3 regions of the Paraburkholderia sp. 22098 genome follow, and region 2 is predicted to be linked to each of the others. Evidence: predicted binding sites of a transcription regulator. Region 2 holds the regulator's gene; each other region holds the start of a gene.
The links. The regulator LexA, encoded in region 2, represses DNA repair genes until DNA is damaged. The targets are predictions, from matches to a motif close to ACTGTATNNNNATACAGT.

Region 1 (6,918 bases), on a different contig from region 2:
CCGACCGGATTGAACTGGAACGAGCATTCGTCCGGGTTTGCGATCACAACGATCGGCGCCTTCGCCGTGGCCGTTTCAAGCGCCGGGTTGACATAGTGCGTCAGCGCCTTGAACAGCGGGAAGTACGTGAGTGCGGCGATCAGCAGGCCGGCCATGATGATCGGCTTGCGGCCGATCCGGTCCGACAGCGAGCCGAAGAACAGGAAGAAGGGCGTGCCGATGAGAAGCGCAATGGCGATCATGATGTTGGCCGTCGCGCCGTCCACCTTCAGCGTCTGCGTCAGGAAGAACAGCGTGTAGAACTGGCCCGTGTACCAGACCACGGCCTGGCCGGCGGTCAGCCCGATCAGCGCGAGAATCACGACCTTCAGGTTCTTCCACTGGCCGAAAGCCTCGGAAAGCGGTGCCTTGGACGTCTTGCCTTCGGCTTTGATGCGCTCGAACACCGGCGATTCGTGCAGTTGCAGGCGGATCCACACCGAAACACCGAGCAGGAGGATCGACGCGATGAACGGAATTCGCCAGCCCCACGCGCCGAACGCGTCTTCGCCCATTGCCGTGCGCACGCCGAGAATGACCAGCAGCGAGAGGAACAGGCCGAGCGTGGCAGTCGTCTGGATCCACGCGGTGTAGAAGCCGCGACGTCCCGGCGGCGCGTGTTCGGCCACATAGGTTGCAGCGCCGCCATATTCGCCGCCGAGTGCGAGGCCTTGCAGCATGCGCATCGCGATGAAAATCACCGGCGAAGCAATGCCGATCGCCGCATAGCCGGGCAGGAAGCCGACCAGGAAGGTCGACAGACCCATGATCACGATGGTGACAAGGAACGTGTACTTGCGGCCGACCATATCGCCGAGCCGTCCGAACACCACCGCGCCGAACGGCCGGACTGCGAAACCCGCGGCGAAACTGAGCAGCGTGAAGATGAAGCCCGCAGTCGGATTGACGCCCGAGAAAAAGCTCTTGCTGATGAAGGCCGCGAGCGAACCGGCCAGATAGAAGTCGTACCACTCGAAAACCGTACCTAGCGACGATGCGAAGATCACCCGCTTCTCATCGCGCGTCATGGGCACGGGCGAAATGTGTCCGCCAACGGTAGCCATATGTCGTCTCCAATATTGATATGCACGCGGTGCGCCGGCCCGCGGCGTTCCCGTGCAACCGATTATTGGAGTGAAAACTTACGGCCTTCTGACATGAACGGCTGCTACTGCAGCTTTTCACGCGCCGGCGGAATGTCGTGAACATCCGTCAACTGGCATGCAATGTCGCGTAGGGTTGCATGAACGCCGCCCATCTCGCTATCTGGCGCCCGTCGCGGTCAGTTCGCGTTAGGGTAAGTCCTGCCCCGTTCCAGCACATGCAAACTGACACGTACGAGCGTGCCTGCGAGCCGCGGCGAGTTTTGATAGACGTTGTCGTCGATAGTCAGCTCGCCGCCGTGCATCGTCGCAATCTCGCGAACGATCGCAAGCCCGAGGCCACTGCCGTCGCCCTCACGGCCGAGAATCCGGTAGAACCGCTCGATCACTCGCGACCGTTCGGCCACGGGAATGCCGAGGCCTGTGTCTTCCACCTCCAGATGCACGAGCCGCGCGGCTTTCTCGTGCCGCACCCTGACCGTGATGCGGCCGCCCGCCGGCGTGTAGCGAATGGCGTTGTCGATGAGATTCGACAACATTTCGCGCAGCATGACGGGATTGCCTTCGACTTCGACGGGCTCTTCCGGCGCTTCGTAGCCGAGATCCATCTGTTTGGCGAACGCGGCCTGTACCCAGTCGCGCACGGCGTTGCGGGCCACTTCTGTCACTTCCACCGGCGTAAAAATCTGTCCGGACATGCGGTTCTCCGCGCGAGCGAGCGCCAGCAACTGCGTGACGAGGCGGGCCGCGTGTTCCGAACTCGTCGCGATCTGCTCGAGCGAGCGATGCACTTCCGCCGACGCGTCCTGCCGCAACGCCAGCTCCGCCTGGGTCCGCAGGCCGGCAAGCGGCGTCTTCATCTGATGCGCGGCGTCGGCGATAAAGCGCTTTTGCAATTCCATGTTCTGTTCGAGGCGCGTCAGCAGATCGTTGAACGACGTGACGAGCGGCTCGATTTCCGGAGGCGCGCGACGCGCTTCCAGCGGCGACAGGTCGTCGGGGCGCCGCGCGCGGATATGCGCCTGCAATGCGTGCAGCGGCGCGAGACCACGCGACAGGCCGAACCACACGAGCAGGATGGCGAGCGGCAGGATCACGAACTGCGGCAGGATCACGCCTTTGATGATGTCGTTGGCAAGCTGACTGCGTTTGTCGAGCGTCTCGGCGACCTGCACGAGCACGGGCTCCGCGCCGGGCGTCTGCGGAAACTCGACCGTCGTATAAGCCACGCGGATGTCGTTGCCGCGCAGCATGTCGTCGCGAAATGCGACGAGCCCCGGTTGCGGCCGGTCTTCTTCGTGCGGCAGCGGCATGTCGCGCTCGCCGGCCACCAGTTCGCCTCGCGTGCCGAGCACCTGATAGAAAACACTGTCGACGTTGTCCGTGCGCAAAAAGTCGCGTGTGGAGTCGGGCAGCGTCAGTTCGGCCACGCCGTTCACCGGGTGGATCTGGCGCGCGAGCACATAAGCGTCGGTTTCGAGCGCGCGGTCGAACGGTCCGTTCGCGATCGACTTGGCGACCAGATAAGTCACCGCGAGACTCATCGGCCACAACAGCAACAGCGGCGCGAGCATCCAGTCGAGAATTTCGCCGAACAGCGAGCGCGGGCGGGCCTCGGCGGCGGTTTCGGTTTCGTCGGGCGGAGCGAACGGATTGGCGTAGCGCTCGTCGCGCGCCTCGTCGAGATCCGCCGCGCGGGCCGTCGCGCGATCGGCGCGTGCGGACATGGGTGTGCTCTATTTGTAGTGGTGGCTCGCCGGCATCCCGTCTGACTGCGGCGACGAAGGCGAAGAAGGCGAAGAAGGCGAAGAAGGCGAAGAAGGCGAAGAAGGCGGCTCGGGTTCGGGCTCAGCGGGCGCGGACGCGGCGTTCGTATTGAGGTTTGCCGGCGCGACCGCCTTCTCGAGACAGTAACCGAGCCCGCGCACAGTAATGATGCGCACGCCGCTCGGCTCGATCTTCTTGCGCAGCCGGTGCACGTAGACCTCGATCGCGTTGTTGCTGACTTCCTCGCCCCATTCGCACAGATGATCGACGAGTTGCTCCTTCGAAACCAGACGCCCGATTCGCTGCAGCAGTACTTCGAGCAGTCCGAGTTCACGCGCCGAAAGCTCGATCACCTGCTCGTTGATATAGGCGATCCGGCCCACCTGGTCGAACGACAGCGAACCGTGCCGCACGACCGTCGGGCCGCCGCCCGCACCGCGCCGCGTCAGCGCGCGCACCCGCGCTTCGAGTTCGTTGAGCGCGAACGGCTTGGCCATGTAGTCGTCGGCGCCGAGATCGAGGCCTTTGACCCGTTCGTCGACGCTGTCCGCGGCGGTCAGGATGAGTACGGGCAGATTGGAGTTGCGGGCGCGCAAGCGGCGTAGCACCTCGAGTCCGGACATGCGCGGCAGGCCGAGATCGAGAATCAGCAGGTCGAAACTTTGCATGGACAGCGCGGTATCGGCCTCCACGCCGCTCTTCACGTGATCGACGGCATAGGCCGATTGGCGGAGTGATCGAACCAGACCGTCCGCGAGTATGCTGTCGTCTTCGGCAATCAGAATTCGCATGGTGCGCCAGCTCAAGGCTTGGCCGGCACCTCGGGTGTCCCCGCGGCGCACAGCGGTCTCCGAAAATTATTGTGGGTGGTTTGGGCTGCGCGGCGGTAAACATGCGCGTTCGCATGAGAATCGCGCTTGCCAAAACCACTGTTTTTTTATACAGTGTCTGGGTTTCGTGTGCTGTCCTTCAAAAGGTGGGCCGCACATCTGCCTCAGACGCCGTTCATCATAGCAAAGGACGATTCATGGAAGAAAGCAAGAAAGGCTCGGCTGGACTGACTGCTGAAAAGAGCAAGGCACTCGCTGCCGCCCTCGCGCAGATCGAAAAGCAGTTCGGCAAAGGGTCGGTCATGCGGCTCGGCGCAGGTGAGGTAGTCGAAGACATCCAGGTCGTTTCAACGGGATCGCTCGGCCTCGACATCGCACTTGGCGTCGGCGGTTTGCCGCGTGGCCGCGTGGTTGAAATTTACGGTCCGGAGTCGTCGGGTAAAACCACGTTGACGCTGCAAGTTATTGCTGAAATGCAAAAGCTCGGCGGCACGGCAGCGTTTATCGACGCGGAACATGCGCTGGATATCCAGTACGCGGGCAAGCTCGGCGTGAACGTGAACGACCTGCTGGTTTCGCAACCGGACACGGGTGAACAGGCGCTGGAAATTGCCGACGCACTGGTGCGTTCGGGCTCGATCGACATGATCGTGATCGACTCGGTCGCGGCGCTCGTGCCGAAGGCTGAAATCGAAGGCGAAATGGGCGATTCGCTGCCGGGTCTGCAAGCGCGTCTCATGTCGCAGGCGCTGCGCAAACTCACTGGCACGATCAAGCGCACGAATTGCCTCGTGATCTTCATCAACCAGATCCGCATGAAGATCGGCGTGATGTTCGGCAACCCGGAAACCACTACGGGTGGTAACGCGCTGAAGTTCTACGCGTCGGTGCGTCTGGATATTCGCCGCATCGGTTCGATCAAGAAGAACGACGAAGTGATCGGCAACGAAACACGCGTGAAGGTGGTCAAGAACAAGGTGTCCCCACCGTTCCGCGAGGCGATTTTCGACATCCTGTACGGCGAGGGTATTTCGCGTCAGGGCGAAGTCATCGACTTGGGCGTGCAAGCCAAGATCGTCGACAAGGCCGGCGCGTGGTACAGCTATAACGGTGAGCGTATCGGCCAGGGTAAGGACAACGCGCGCGAATTCCTGCGCGAGAATCCGGACATCGCTCGTGAAATCGAGAACCGTATCCGCGAATCGCTCGGCGTGAATGCAATGGCTGAAGCGGTGACCGGCGCAGGCGCAGAAGTCGCGGGCGAAGAAGAGTAACCATTACGTGATACGCAAGGGCCGGCCACTGTCCGATACCGGACGCAACGCGGGCGGCCCGCGTAATGACGAGAACGAGTCGGTCGATCCGTCCGAATCGTTCGACGCGCATGATCGCGCTGCGGGCCGTGGCCCGCGGCGCGCCCAGTCTCACAAACCGCCTGCTAGCCCAAATTCCGCAGATTTCTCGGACCCATTCGAGATTGCAGGAAATGCCACGGCTACCGAGCCCACGTATAGCCGCTCACGTGACTCACGCGGAGCGTCCGCCGACGCGAAGTCCGGGCAAAACGAAGCGAAAAAATCCCAACGTCCCGCACGTTCGCTTAAGGGGCGCGCGCTCGGCTATCTGTCTCGTCGCGAATATAGCCGCAGCGAACTTGCACGTAAGCTGAAGCCGTTCGTCGAAGAGAACGACTCGCTCGATACGCTGCTTGATACGCTAGAAGCCGAGAACTGGCTGTCCGATTCGCGTTTCACCGAAAGTCTGATTCATCGCCGGTCGTCGCGAATGGGCACGAGCCGGATCGTCGGCGAATTGAAGCAGCATTCTGTCGATCAAACGCTAGTCGAAGAGGCGAGCGCCCAATTGCGCGAAACCGAGCTTGCGCGCGCCCAAGCGGTGTGGCGCAAGAAGTTCGGCGAACTTCCGCAGACATCGGCCGAGCGCGCGAAGCAGGCGCGTTTTCTCGCATCGCGCGGTTTTTCGGGCGCCACCATCGGCAAAATCCTCAAGGGCATCGACGAAGAATGGAGCGGTGAATAGGCGCAAGCTCGGGCGTAGTCCGCGACCGCGCGCACAGGGTCGTCGAGCACGAAACCGGCTCTGGGCGGCCTGCAGGCCGTTTCGCCGCATTCGGGGCTGTCTCAAATACCCAGTATGCTAAAATTCACGCGTTTTCCAATTCGGCCTTTCCTTTCCGCATGCCGCTTTCCTCGCCAGTGCCCCGTCAATTGCGCCATCGCCGCGCAATCAGAGCGGAAGCTTTTGAGCGAGCCGATGGCCTGTGGGATGTGGAAGCGTGCTTGACCGACGAAAAGCCACGCGATGTGGCGCTTGCGTCGGGCGTCCGGCCCAATGGTCAACCGATCCATGAACTCTGGCTTCGCATCACCATCGATCGCAAGCTCAATGTCGTCGACGCCGAGGCGTCGTCCGACTGGGTGCCCTATCCCGGGCTATGCCAAGCCAGCAATCCTGCCTACCGTGCCCTCATCGGGCTCAATCTCCTTCACAACTTCCGTCGCGATGCTGCCCGTTTGCTGGCCGGCACGGCTGGTTGCACGCATCTCACCGAGTTGTGCGCGATCCTGCCGACCGCTGCTATCCAGGCGTTCGCCGGCGACGTGTGGGATACCGGTGACAAGGCGGCAGGCGCGAGCGCCAGTTCAGAAAATGAGTTGGCCGACGGTACCGCCGAACGTTTAAACGACAAACCGCCATTCCAGTTGGGACGCTGCCAGGCGCTGCGTTTCGACGGGGAGGCAGTGCAGAAGTTTTACCCGCGCTGGTATGGCTATGCGCCACGCCCAGCTGACCGCCCGGCATCGCCAGACAACGGGGCGGCCCGCCAAGAAGGCAGGGGCAATGCGCCCGGCATGTTGGACGGTAGCGGAAACGAAGTTCAATCCAACTCTCAGACTGAAGGGAATCACGCATGAAGATTCACGAGTACCAGGGTAAGGAAATCCTGCGGAAATTCGGCGTCGCGGTACCGCGCGGCAAGCCGGTCTTCTCGGTGGATGATGCGGTCAAGGCCGCGGAAGAGCTTGGCGGCCCGGTTTGGGTCGTGAAGGCTCAGATCCACGCGGGTGGCCGTGGCAAGGGTGGCGGCGTGAAGGTTGCCAAGTCGCTGGAACAGGTTCGCGAATACTCGAACCAGATCCTCGGCATGCAACTCGTCA
Region 2 (6,918 bases):
CGGCACCGCCGTCACGCCGTCGCCGATCGAGAGACGCAACTCGCGCCATGCTTCCCGATCGAGTTCGGCTTCGAGCAGATTGCCCTCGCGGCCCGCGAGCTCGACCCGCACGGAGCCGCCCAGTGTCACGACGCGCCGCACATCGACGACGATCCCCTCGCGGTGCCCCGCCGACTGCGGATACAACTGCAAATCGTGCGGACGCACATAAGCGAAAGCCGGACCGCTGAAGTCGGTGCTGATGGCGACCGGCAACGCCGCGCCGTCCACCACGAACCCGCTCGCGTCGACGTTGCCGTGCAGGCGGTTCGCCGCGCCGAGAAACTCATACACAAACGACGTTTGCGGATGGTCGTACACGTCCTGCGGACTGCCGACCTGCTCCACATGTCCACGATTGAGCACCACGATACGGTCCGCCACTTCGAGCGCCTCTTCCTGATCGTGCGTGACGAAAATCGTCGAGATATGCAGATCGTCGTGCAGACGCCGCAGCCAGCTGCGCAATTCCTTGCGGACCTTCGCATCGAGCGCGCCGAACGGTTCGTCGAGCAGCAGCACTTTCGGCTCGACGGCAAGCGCGCGAGCGAGCGCGATACGCTGCCGCTGCCCGCCCGACAATTCCGACGGATAGCGCTGCGCGAGCCAGTCGAGTTGCACGAGCTTGAGCAGTTCATGCACCTTCTCGCGAATCACCGCTTCCGACGGGCGCTCCTTCCGAGGCTTCACTCGCAGCCCGAACGCCACGTTCTCGAACACCGTCATATGACGGAACAGCGCGTAGTGCTGGAACACGAAACCCACTTCGCGCTCACGCGCGCCGACGGTCGCGACGTCCTGGCCCTGCAGGACGACCTGCCCGCCGTCCGCGTATTCAAGGCCCGCGATCACGCGCAGCAACGTGGTCTTGCCGCACCCCGAGGGCCCGAGCAGCGCAACCAGTTCGCCCGGCGGAAAATCGAGCGAAACGTTATCGAGCGCGACGAAATCGCCGAAGCGCTTCTGCAGGTTACGTACGGTGATACCCATTACAGCTCTCCTTGCTTGAGCGGGTGTTGCTGCGAAGATTGCATGTTCAGCGACTGCGCGGTCGACGGCAAAGCGGACGGCAGCGTGACGGGTCCGGCGTGCGCCGGCACGTCGCGAGCGTCCGACAGTTCCGCCGACATATGACGCTCGGCGAGCAGTTTCAGTGCGAGCGTCACGAGTGCGAGCAAGGCCAGCACCGACGCCACGGCGAACGCCGCCGAGAAGTTGTATTCGTTGTAGAGAATTTCGACGTGCAGCGGCATGGTGTCCGTCTGGCCGCGAATATGGCCCGATACGACCGACACCGCGCCGAACTCGCCCATCGCGCGGGCGTTGCACAGAATCACGCCGTACAGCAGGCCCCATTTCACATTGGGCAGCGTGACGCGGCGAAAGATCTGCCAGCCGGACGCGCCGAGCACATGCGCGGCTTCCTCTTCGTCGTTGCCTTGCGCCTGCATCAGCGGGATCAGTTCGCGCGCGACGAACGGGAACGTCACGAAGATTGTCGCGAGCACAATGCCGGGCACGGCGAAGATGATCTGCACGTTATGCGCTTGCAGCCACGGACCGAACCATCCTTGCGCGCCGAACATCAACACGTAGATGAGACCCGAGATGACGGGCGAAACCGAGAACGGCAGATCGATCAACGTGGTGAGGAGCGCCTTGCCGCGAAACTCGAACTTCGCGATGCACCACGAAGCCGCGAGGCCGAACACCAGATTGAGAGGCACGGCGATTCCCGCTGTAATTGCCGTCAGCTTGATGGCCGCCAGCGCATCCGGATCGGCGAGCGACTCCAGATAAAAACCAAGCCCCTTGTTCAACGCCTGATAAAACACGGCGACGAGCGGCACGACGAGAAAGAGCCCGAGAAACAGCAGCGCAATGCCGGTCAGAATCCAGCGGACAAGCGGCGGTTCGGTGACCGGATCGGGCCGGCGCGCAATGTTCAGTGGCGCGCGCGGAGCCACGGCGTGCGGCGTGACGCCGTCGGCGTTATCGACGTGACCTGCCGAATGGCGGCTCATTGCGCACCTCCGCCAATGCTTGCAACGCTCGCGGCGCCAGGCGCCGGACCTGCGTTGCCGCGGCTCGTGCGGCGCTGCAGATACCACTGCAGCGTATTGATGAAAAGCAGCATCAGGAACGAGACTACGAGCATCACGACGGCAAGCGCCGTCGCGCCGGCGTAGTCATACTGCTCGAGCTTCGTGATGATCAGCAGCGATGTGATTTCCGACTTCATCGGCACATTGCCTGCAATGAAAATGACCGAGCCGTATTCGCCTAGTGCGCGCGCGAACGCGAGCGCAAAGCCCGTCAGCAGTGCCGGCAACACGGCCGGCAACACCACGCGGCGAAACGTCAGCCAGCGCGATGCGCCGAGGCAAGCAGCAGCCTCTTCCTGCTCGCGCTCGAACTCTTCGAGCACCGGCTGCACCGTGCGCACGACGAACGGCAAACCGATAAAGGTCAGTGCGACGAGCACGCCCACCGGCGTAAATGCGACCTTCAGACCGAGCGGCTCCAGGAACTGTCCAATCCAGCCGTTGCCCGCGTACACGGCCGCGAGCGAAATGCCGGCCACCGACGTGGGCAGTGCGAACGGCAGATCGACCACGGCGTCGACGATGCGCTTGAACGGAAACCTGTACCGCACGAGCACCCATGCGACCAGAAAGCCGAACACCGCGTTGATCAGTGCGCCGCCGAGCGCGGAGAAGAACGTCAGCCGGTACGAGGCCAGCACGCGCGGCGAGCTGACGGCGCGCACGAACTGACTCCAGTCGAGGGTGGCTGTCTTCAGAAAAGTCGCCGCGAGCGGAATCAGCACCACGAGGCTCAGATAAGCCACCGTGATGCCGAGTGTCAGGCCGAAACCGGGCAAGGCGCTTGGTTTGCGGAAGGTCAACGTGGTCATGCTCGATACTCTTTCGGTTGATGCTCGTGTTGCCGGCCGCCTGGTCCTGATCGGCCAAAAGCGCGCCAGCGGCGCGCTCCGGAAAGTGACGCGCCGTGGCGCGTCACGTTGCCTCGGTTCGCGCCTGCCGCGGCGCGGACATGGGCGGTGTTACTGAGGCTGGTAGATCGAATCGAACACGCCGCCGTCGGCAAAGTGCGTCTTCTGCGCGTTGGCCCAGCCGCCGAACGAATCGTCGACCGTGTACAGCTTCAGCTTCGGAAACTTCGAGGTCAGTTCGGCCGGAACCTTGTTCGAACGCGGACGGTAGAAGTTCTTCGCCGCGATTTCCTGGCCCTGCTCGCTGTACAGGAAGTTCAGATACGCTTCGGCCAGCTTGCGCGTGCCATGTTTGTCGACGACCTTATCTACCACCGCCACCGGCGGCTCGGCCAGAATGCTCACGGACGGCACGACGATTTCGAACTTGTCCGGACCGAATTCCTTCAGCGACAGAAACGCCTCGTTTTCCCACGCAATCAGCACGTCGCCGATGCCGCGTTGCACGAAGCTGGTGGTCGCGCCGCGCGCTCCGGAATCGAGCACGCCGGCATTCTTGTACAGCTTGCCGACAAACTCCTTGGCCTTCTGCTCATTGCCGCCCGGCTGATGCGCTGCATACGCCCATGCCGCGAGATAGTTCCAGCGCGCGCCGCCCGAGGTCTTCGGATTCGGCGTCACGATCGACACGCCGGGTTTGGTCAGATCGTCCCAATCCTTGATGTGCTTGGGATTGCCCTTGCGCACCAGAAACACGATCGTCGACGTATACGGCGACGCGTTGTCGGGCAAGCGCTTCTGCCAGCCTTTATCGATCAAACCCTTGTTCGCGATGGCGTCGATGTCATAAGCGAGCGCGAGCGTCACGACGTCGGCCTGCAAGCCGTCGAGCACCGAGCGCGCCTGCGCACCCGAGCCGCCGTGCGACTGCTTGAACGTGACGGTCTCGCCGGTCTTCGCCTTCCATTCTTTGGCGAAAGCCTGGTTCACATCCTGGTAGAGCTCGCGAGTGGGGTCGTAGGACACATTGAGCAGCGTCGTGTCGGCGGCTTGCGCCTGGCCCGCCGCGCCAAGGACGCCAAGCGCGGCTGCCGCGCCGAACGCGAGCGCTGCGATAAGTTTTCGGCTCCTGCCTGCCCGGCCCGCTTCGTGATTGTTCATGCCAAGTTCTCCGCATGTTGGTGCGCTGAAACAGCGTGTGTTGTTTTGCGTCGGGTCACGTGCACATGAGCGACTGGAGGCTAGTCTATCCAGGGGCTTTCATCATTAAAAATAATGTTTATTCATTTTTTAATACGCAAAAGTGGTAATGACAGCCAGATAAGGCGTTGCGGCATGAAAACGGATGTCTTGACGTCGATTTACGACGTTCCAGCGAGGGGTCGAGCCGCAAACTTAAAGTAAAGCTTGAATTGCGCCGGATACTGTATAAAAATACAGGCACCTGTTCATCCATACAGTGGCGCCATGACCAAACTCACCGCACGACAGCAGCAGGTTTTCGATCTGATCCGCCGGGCCATAGAGCGCACCGGTTTTCCGCCCACGCGTGCGGAAATCGCCGCCGAACTGGGCTTCAGCTCGGCCAATTCGGCTGAAGAGCATCTGCGGGCGCTTGCACGCAAGGGCGTGATCGAACTCGCGGCCGGCGCGTCGCGCGGCATTCGCCTGCTTGCTGGCCCGGACGAGGCGCCGCATCAGTTCACGTTGCCGCACGCCAGCATCATGCAACTGTCGCTGCCGCTCATCGGCCGGGTTGCCGCCGGCAGCCCGATCCTCGCGCAGGAACATATCGCCCAACACTATGCGTGCGACCCGGCGCTCTTCTCGAGCAAGCCCGACTACCTGCTCAAGGTGCGCGGGCTGTCCATGCGCGACGCGGGTATCTTCGACGGCGATCTGCTCGCGGTGCAGAAAAGAAGCGAGGCCAAAGACGGCCAGATCATCATTGCGCGGCTTGGCGACGACGTCACGGTCAAGCGCCTGAAGCGCCGCGCGAACGGTATCGAGTTGATTGCCGAGAACCCCGATTACGAGAACATCTTCGTTGAGACAGGCAGTGCGGATTTCGCGCTGGAAGGAATCGCTGTCGGGCTTATCCGCCCGGGCGAATTCTGACAGCACGGGTTTGGCTTAATGAGCGACAAGCTCAGTGCGTCATTAGCCAACCGCTCGCCTGCTCACCGACTAAAGCAGTACTCATGTTGAATCGCCCGGAGAGACTCATGGAACGCCTTGCCCGCCTGTTGCCGTTTCGCCAGTTCGGCCGTCTGCGCCATCTGCGCAAGCTGGTACCTTGCTCACTGATCGAAGCGTCCACGGCTGCTACCGCGTCGCTGTTCGACTTGCCCGCTCGCGGGTCCGACCGGCAGGCTGCGTTGCCGTCTTCATTGCCGGCATTCGCTCGCGTGTCGCTGAACTCGGGGCTCAATACTGCCGAGCCCGAGCGCCGTGCGCCGGTGCGCGTGTACCACGGGCCGTCGCGGCTCATCATGGTCGGCACTGTAGACGCGGTGTGCCGCATGATTGACCGTTGCATCGCCGAGGAAACCAACGTCCACGGAGCGGTGTTCGAGTCCTGACGAGTTGTGAGGTGTGGGGCGCGTCGCTCACATGGTTTGTGGCAGCGCACGGATCGTTTCAGCGCGGTTGCGGTCCACGTTAGATCACACCTGATGGAGATTTCCGCTCGATGGCAGTTTCAACACCCAGGAAGCGCAGCGCCCGTCCGCTTGCAGTCACGCTTACCGTCACGTTGATCGTGATCGCGCTGATCGCGGCGTTGGGCTTCGCTTATGCCTCCCCGTATATCGCGCTCAACAACCTCAAACGCGCCGCCGACGCACGTGACGCGCAGACGGTGAATCGGTATGTCGATTTTCCTGCATTGCGCGAGAGCCTGAAGCAGCAAGTCACGGGCTTGCTGACGCGGCGGCTTGACTCACATGGAAACGGTATTCCGTTGGCTGCGATCGGCGCGATGATTGGCGTCGCGTTGATCGGCCCGCTCGTCGACGCGTATGCAACACCCGACGGCGTGGCTGCGCTTTTGAACGGCATGCCGCCGCGCGGCGAGCCGGGTGAGCGGCCCAACGCCGCGCCGGTGACCGGCAATCCGCCCGCTGCCAATGCGCCCGCCCCCGCATCGTCCGGTGCGGACAGCCGCACGCCCGGCGGCGCTACGGGTGATCCGAACGGCAACGCGGTTGATAGGGCCACCCCGCCCCAACCGCCGCAAACCACAGCCGGCTACCGCGGCCTCAACGAGTTCGCCGTCACATACCAGCACGGTGCCGGGGACGCGCGTTACTCCGCCATCTTCATGCGCGAGGGTCTTTTCACGTGGAAGCTGGCGGCGGTCAATCTGAACGAGTGAGCGCCAGGCGCGGCTTGACACATCGAACGCGCACGCGGCCGATCTGACGCAATGCACTCGTAATGCACACGCGCCGCCCGCTACTCCGTCCTCCGCGTTCATCCGGACCAAAGCTCACGAGCACCCACCCGCACCAAGGCTGCATGCCCGGCGCGGGTGGCCGTGCGCCCGAACCGCATCGTCAGGCCGCTTCCTGCTGCTGCTCATGCGCTGAAGAGCACGCGACCAGAATGCTGCATGACACCCGGTCGAGCAGCGGTGTATTGCCGGCACCCATCCACCATCGGGACAAGCCTGTGCGGCAACGGTGGCCCACCACCACCAGGTCGACGTGCAACTCGTTGGCAAGATTGGCGATCTCGTCGATCGGATGGCCGAACGCAAAGTGACCCTGCGCGTTGACGCCGCGCTCGGTCAGCCAGTCCACGCCCTCTTGCAGGATGTCCCGCGCGGTCTTTTCGAAGCTGCCGCACGCGACGTCCGTCAGCAGTCCCGCGCTTTGCGCAATGCTCGAACGCATGTCCACCACCGAAAGCAGATGCGTTTG
Region 3 (6,918 bases), on a different contig from region 2:
GACATCTGTGCGCGCGACTCGATCTGGAAGACGCCCACCGTGTCGGCGGCGGAAATCATGTCGTAGGTCGCATCGTCTTCTGAGGGAATGTCCTGCATCTCGAAGCGCTCGCCGCGCTGCTCCGACACGAGGTCGAGCGTGCGCCGAATGGCCGACAGCATGCCGAGCGCAAGCACGTCGATCTTGAGCAGCCCCAGCGATTGGAGGTCGTCCTTGTCCCATTGGATGACGCTGCGCTCTGCCATCGCGGCGTTCTCAACGGGAACGAGGCGCGTGAGCTTGCCCCGGCTGATGACGAACCCGCCCGAGTGCTGCGACAGGTGCCGCGGAAAACCATACAGTTGCGCGGCGAGCGTGGCCCACGCGCGGATGAGCGGCGTTTGCGGGTTCAGCCCGCATTCCTCGAAGCGCTTCAGCAGGTCCGCACTGTTATCGAACCAGTGATGCGACTTGGCGACCGCATCGACTATCTGCATATCGACACCGAGCGCCTTACCCGTTTCGCGCAAGACGCCACGCGCCCGATACGTCGAGACCGCAGCGGCAATCGCCGCGCGGTCGCGACCGTACTTGCGATAGATGTACTGAATCACTTCTTCGCGCCGCTGATGCTCGAAGTCGACGTCGATGTCAGGCGGCTCCCCACGCTCTTTCGAGATGAAGCGCTCGAAAAGCATGTTGCCGCGCGCGGGGTCGACTTCCGTCACGCCGAGGCAATAGCAGACAGCCGAATTGGCCGCCGATCCGCGTCCCTGACACAAAATGTGCTGACTGCGCGCAAAGCGGACCAGGTCGTAGACCGTCAGAAAGTACGGTTCATATTGCAGGTCGGCAATCAGTTCAAGCTCGTGCTCGATCTGCTCCTGCACGTGGTGCGGAATGCCCGACGGAAAGCGCCGTTGCGCGCCGATGTACGTCTCCTGCCGGAGATAGGCGGTCGGCGTGAAGCCGGGCGGTATCAGTTCGTCGGGATACTCGTAGCGCAGTTCGTCGAGCGAGAAGGTGCAGCGCGCGGCGATGTCGACTGTCGCGGCAAGTGCCTCCGGCGAATACAGATTGGCCAGCCGCAGCCGCGAGCGCAGGTGCTGCTCCGCATTCGGCGCAAGCTCGTATCCGCATTCATGAACCGGCTTGCCGACGCGAATGGCGGTTATCGTGTCCTGCAGCGGTTTTCTTGAACGCACGTGCATGACCACTTCGCCGAGTGCGACCACCGGCACGTCCCGGTTGCGCGCGACGAATTCAACCGCGCCGCGGTGAATGTCGTCCATCGCCCGCTGATGAAGCACGAGGCCCACCCACGCGCGTGCGGGAAAGGTCTCGTCCAGCCATTCGACCTGGGCATCGAGCACATCTTCTTTTGCCGGGAAGGTCGGCACGAGAATGGCCAGGCAGTCCGGCAGGCCCAGCAGGTGCCGGTATTCCTTCTCCGGTCGCGACAGGTCCTGCGGCGTGAGCCGGTATTCGCCCTTCGGCGCGCGCGTACGCGCCAGCGTGATGAGTTCGGACAGATTGCCGTAGCCCTCGCGATTTTTCGCCAGCAGGATGAGTCCGAATGCCGGCGAGCCGTCGGCGTTCACCAGACGAAAGTAGGAGCCGACGATAAACGGCAGCTTCGCTTCTTTCGCCGCGACGTGCGCGCGCACCACACCGGCAAGCGAGCACTCGTCGGTAATGGCAAGCGCCGAGTAGCCCAGTTGCGCGGCGCGCTCAGCGAGTTCCTCGGCGTGCGACGCGCCACGCAGAAACGAAAAATTGGAGAGGCAGAAAAGCTCGGCATACGCCGGCAGCATGCTGAAGGTGGCATCCATGGCGCGTCATCCGAAAAGGCCATGAAGGAACCACCGCTGGTCTTCTTCGGCGTCGCGGCTGCTGACACGTTCGCGGTAAATCCAGTAGCAGCTCTGGTCGTCGGCCTGAGCGACGAAGTAGTCGCGTGTCACGAGTTCGCCGTCGAACCAGCCCGCCTCGATACGCTCCCCCGGCGACACCATGCGCAGCGGCGAGCCATAGAACGGACGATGCTGGCGCATTATCAAGCGCACCGGCGTATCGAGCATCCACGTGGGCCTCGGCAAGCCTTCCGGTATGACTGCGGGCTTCACCGGTTGCGTCACCGGCACCCAGCAGTTGGCGACTTCCGGCCGATGGTCGGGACTCGGCGCGGGCCGCAGCACGTTCTCGTCACCCAGCCGCGCGACCAGCAGTTCGAGTAGCCGTGCATGATCTTCCTTTGAGCCGCCGGGCTCGGGAAAAAGCGTATCGGAAGCCGGCGCAGCAGACTCCACTTTCGAGGCGTCCAGACGCAATGCGATAACCGGCGCGGTGAGCTCGATGCGATGCAAGCGCTCCTTCAGCAGCCTCACCAGGTGTTCTTCACGCCACGTTGGCTCGCCGAGGGCAATGTCGATGGTGGTGGGTTCAATGGCGTCGCGCCCCCGCTCGTGCTCCAGCAACAAACGTATTGCGGTGACCGCCAACTGCTTTGCGCAGAGCCAGCCGCACAACTGCACGATCAGCCGATGCGCGCCGAACACGGCGCCGTCCGCATGTTCGAGCCGGTCAGGCATTTCGATGCGCGCGGAAAACGTGGGCGGCAATTCGAGCCAGTCGAAGAGTTCCGGTGCGGTGCCGAATGCGCGGTCGAGCGAATCGAGCAGGTGTTCTCCGCAGCGCCGCTGCAACCCGGCGCGCGGCAGCCGGCGAATGTCGGCGATGGTTTCGCAGCCGAGCCCCGCGAACCAGTCGGCGAACTCGCGCACCTCGGGGACCGCGATCATGGGCAACGCGGCGAGGCGCTGCTCGAGCGTGGACAGCTTCAGCACGCGCCGCGCGCCCCGCCCCTTCGCATATCGCGCCAGCAGCCACGCGCCCTGGCCGGTCGGCGCGGCGCTCACGCGCGCGGTGAGACCGAGCGTGGCAAGCAGCGCCTTCGCCTCGCGGCACAGCGCAAGCAGTCCGCCAAAGAGGCGCAGGCTCGCGCCTATTTCCACGACGACGGTCGCTTCATCGAGCAGCGCGACTTCGGGCGAAAAGCGCATTAGCGCCACGCCGACCTCGCGTTGTGCGGACTGTTCGCGGGCGAAGTCGCGTTCGTGCATGTCCGTCTCGGGCGACAGCGTGAGCACGCCCCCGCGTTTCATGCCGAGCCTCACTCCGGCCGCGCGCGCGACGCTGTCCGCAATCACGACCTTGTCCTTCTCGAGCACGACACTGCCGTGAGCGGGCTCAGGCGACCACTTCGGCCTGAAAACTTCGAGCGGCAACTTCGGCAGGTGAACGGCGAGGAAGACGCGCATGTCGTGACAGCAGAACAGGAGTGGGTTGAAGGGGAATCGACAGGGGCTCCGCGCGCGAGGGCCCTCGTCGTTTCACGATGTCGACGGTCAGGCCGTCGGCAGATGGTTTGAGCGCCAGCCGCAATAGCGCCGGCGACGCGTCCTGAGCGCTCGCGAGCGGCCGCACCATGACGAAAAGCGTCTCCGACGACTGCGCCGCCAGATGCAGGCGCCGAAGCGACGAAGCCTGCGCATACTGCGCCCAGAAAATCAGCGCACCGCAACTGCCGGCACGCAGAATCTGTTCTGCCGACCACAGCGCGTCCGCCGTTTTCTGCGCCTTGACGCGCAGCACCTGCTCAAGCGACAGGCCGATGTAGCTGAGCCCGAGGCCGTCCGGTGTATGCGGGGGCTGGACGAACGCAATGGGCCGGTTGCCCGCGGCACTGAGTGCCGGGCGTAGCAGCCGCAGTTCGCCTACACCCGGCTGCTGCACGAGCAGGTCGACCAGTGCGCCCACTGGCCAGCCGCCACCAGGCAGTTCAGCCGATAGCGCCGGGTAGCCGGTGTCGACCACCTGCCCCCGGCCGCGCGCAAGCTGGGACGCCCGCCACAGGGACGGGTGTATCGCTTCGGGCGGTGGAGAAGAGGCAGTCATGGACGAAAAAACCTGTATGGATGTACAGTATCCTACACGGATTTTCGCGACGGGGAACAGGCACTTTTTTTGGGAACGAATGGAGGGACAGGTGTGTACCCAAGCTCGTGGGCCATCCATTCCAGAGAAAACGCCATACAGCAGGCACTTCCCGACGCACACCGCCATTGCGGCGATGTGCGGTCTGAATCTCAATGAACGGGCTGAAGCGCTGGGATCAAACCCGATCCAGATTCGCCGAAGCAAACGCCCAGTTCAAATGACGCGACACGGTCGCGACCAAATAATCCGGCCGGCGATTCTGATAATCGAGGTAATAGGCGTGCTCCCACACATCCACCGTCAGCAGCGGCACCTGACCGCGCGTGAACGGGGTTTCCGCATTGCTCGTCTTCACCACCGCGAGTTCGCCTCGATCGACCACCAGCCATCCCCAGCCGCTGCCGAATTGCGACGCCGAAGTGGCCACCAATGCTTTGGTCAACGCCTCCGTGGAGCCGAACTTGCGCTGGATCGCCGCCTGTAGCTTCTCGCTCGGCGCACTCGCATCCGGACTGAGCGAGTTCCAGTAGAAATTGTGATTCCACGCCTGCGCTGCGTTGTTGAACACGTCGACGAGCGCCGGCTGATCGTGCGACTGCATGATCAACTCTTCGAGCGACGCATTGGCGAGCGGCGTGCCGGCCAGCAGCTTGTGCAGATTGTCGAAGTACGCACGATGATGTTTGCCGTAGTGAATCCCGATCGTACGCGCCGAGATAACCGGTTCGAGCGCGTTGTCCGCCCACGGCAACGGCGGCAGAGTTTGCGGCGACGCGCCGAGATACGCCGGCACCCCACGCGAGCTTGCAGCCGTTGTAGCGGCCTGCGTGCTCGCGCCGAATGACATCTTCGAAAGCAGCACACCGACTGACGCCAGCGATCCGGTTGCCATCAGACGACGGCGCGACAAAGACGATTTGAGCATGTTTGAAATCCCCAGTAATGTGGCGCGGCGCTCATGATGTCCGCCGCACTCACACAACATTCCACGCTATCTGGCTATTCCATCGCGGCGGGGAATTATTTGCCGGCTTCTAACGGGACGATTGGGACGATCCGGAGCCTTGCGGCGCGTCGCTCTGCTGCTTCGCTTCGGTCTTCTGCTTCGCTTCGGTCTTCTGCTTCGCGTCGATCTTCTGCTTCGTGTCGGTCTTCTGCTTCGCGTCGTTCTGCTGATTCAAAACGCGCTTCTGCTTCGCATGGACCTTCTGCTTCGCAGCGAGCTTCTGCTCGAAGAGCGGCTTGCCGAATTCGAACGCCTTCGTGTAATCCGCCGTGTCCGGTTCGTCGTCTGTCGGCGAGCGCGGGATGTTGTCGGTTCTGCCACTCGTTACCGGACGTATGTCGAGCTTCAGACCGGACACCTGGCGCTTGACGGTGTCCGCGACCTCGCCGATGACAGCAGGCGTCACAGCACCCATCGGCTCGACCCCGTGTGTTGCGAACTGCGTGCGCAAGCCACTATCGGGCGTGAGAAACAGCGGACCTGCCGGGACCTTTTGCTCTTCGTCCTGATATTCCGTCAGCTCGTCGCGGTCGTTGAACCACAAGACGCAACCAAGGCACGGCGGCTTGGAACCCGCGGCGCGACCTTCCTTCAACATCTCGGGATAGTTCTTTTCGATCGTCAGCCTCACACTGATCTCGGCGTGGTGCCGGGACGGGTTGTCGGTCACGGTCAGGACGACATCGGGATTTTCGCCGAGCCAGTTGAACAGCTTCTGCGCGCGGCGCAGCTTGTCGTCTGTATTGAGCAACGGCGAAGCACCGCTTTGCGGCGCAGTACGAAGTTTTTCGGCAATGAATTCGCCGAGATGGTCCTTGAGCCTCGCTGCATCGCCGTAACGCCTCTGGAGCTTCTCGTTCGCTTCGCCATTGTTCATCGACATCACAATGCGATTGCTCGCACGGGACGCAACGGCCTGCAACTCGGTTCCGTGCAACTTCGGATTCCCGTCCAGAATGAAGCCCGCGAGTCGCGTCGAAGTCCGTTGACTATCGGAGTCATTCCTGGAGTATTTCCACTGCTCCGCAACGTCTTCTGGCGCGACCTTCGGGGCGCCGCCCTGGGTCTGCAAGCTCCACGCACGAAGTCCGCCGGACTTCACAGCGCCGGTTATCTGCTCGTGGAGCAACTGCGCGTTGTCGTCGGGCTCGATGCGCGACCCGGACTTCGACGCCGAAGCGGCGCTCTTCGACGCCCGTACTTTAAGCGGCCCAGGTGAGCCGTTGCTTTTGTCCGGCAAATTTGCCAGCGCCGCCGACGGCTCGCGCGCACTGCGCGGCTTCGCTCCTGACGACTGCGCAAGCGGTCTGTCACCGGCCGCTTTATCCGTCACCTCACCGGTCGCATTAGCGTTCGCATTAGTGGCCGCACTACTGTTCGCCCGCCCGTCGGGCACCCTGTGATCCAAGGGAATCCCTTTCAGCATCGTCTTTCTCCAATCCGCGTGATCTCGCGGTGCATCGCTGCTATCAGGCCGCGCCCGGAAGATTCAAATCGTCCTTGTGATCGTCGTACTCGGTTCCGGCAACTTCCTTCGCGCCGTCCTTGGCGATCTGCTTACCCGCTTCCTTCGCGGCCGCTTTGTTGATCACACCTTTGTTGGCCTGATACGCCGCGTTCAGTGCGGCCGACTCCGCGCCCTTGAGCGCCGTGCCCGCACCCGGCACGGTCAGCGCGCCGAGGGCCGCGCCGCCCACATCGAAGCCGGCCTTGATGCCGGCCTGCTTCATGTCGCCGCCTTCGAGCGCGGTGTCGGCGAGTTCGTAGCCGCTCGAAAGCGCCTGCGCGCCAACCGAGCCCGCTGCCGCCAGCTGGCTGATAAGCGGAATCTTGAGATCGGCGATCACGCCGAGCACCTTCGACACAACACCCTCGATCTTCGAGGCGATCGTGAGAAGTCCGTGCAGGAAGTCCTGGAACTGGCCGCCCTTCTT

Region 1: a site for LexA is predicted at 3,838-3,855, ahead of recA (recombinase RecA). Genes of this name have one in related genera too.
Region 3: a site for LexA is predicted at 3,948-3,965, ahead of imuA (translesion DNA synthesis-associated protein ImuA). Genes of this name have one in related genera too.

What each region holds. Positions count from the first base shown of each region.
Region 1 is NZ_JBQEPV010000003.1:349,527-356,444, reverse strand. Features, by position in the region: gene ACTJLB_RS08280 (MFS transporter) at 1-1,103, opposite strand, end outside; gene ACTJLB_RS08275 (sensor histidine kinase) at 1,322-2,869, opposite strand; gene ACTJLB_RS08270 (response regulator) at 2,879-3,700, opposite strand; gene recA (recombinase RecA) at 3,937-5,013, shown strand; gene recX (recombination regulator RecX) at 5,021-5,779, shown strand; gene ACTJLB_RS08255 (DUF2889 domain-containing protein) at 5,938-6,675, shown strand; gene sucC (ADP-forming succinate--CoA ligase subunit beta) at 6,672-6,918, shown strand, end outside.
Region 2 is NZ_JBQEPV010000010.1:94,349-101,266, forward strand. Features, by position in the region: gene ACTJLB_RS21535 (sulfate/molybdate ABC transporter ATP-binding protein) at 1-1,029, opposite strand, end outside; gene cysW (sulfate ABC transporter permease subunit CysW) at 1,029-2,063, opposite strand; gene cysT (sulfate ABC transporter permease subunit CysT) at 2,060-2,956, opposite strand; gene ACTJLB_RS21550 (sulfate ABC transporter substrate-binding protein) at 3,107-4,156, opposite strand; gene lexA (transcriptional repressor LexA) at 4,463-5,113, shown strand; gene ACTJLB_RS21560 (hypothetical protein) at 5,221-5,577, shown strand; gene ACTJLB_RS21565 (DUF2939 domain-containing protein) at 5,688-6,371, shown strand; gene ACTJLB_RS21570 (universal stress protein) at 6,553-6,918, opposite strand, start outside.
Region 3 is NZ_JBQEPV010000002.1:73,824-80,741, reverse strand. Features, by position in the region: gene ACTJLB_RS03935 (error-prone DNA polymerase) at 1-1,811, opposite strand, end outside; gene ACTJLB_RS03930 (Y-family DNA polymerase) at 1,818-3,299, opposite strand; gene imuA (translesion DNA synthesis-associated protein ImuA) at 3,229-3,936, opposite strand; gene ACTJLB_RS03920 (superoxide dismutase) at 4,154-4,771, opposite strand; gene ACTJLB_RS03915 (hypothetical protein) at 5,013-6,410, opposite strand; gene ACTJLB_RS03910 (HrpF/NolX family T3SS translocon protein) at 6,454-6,918, opposite strand, start outside.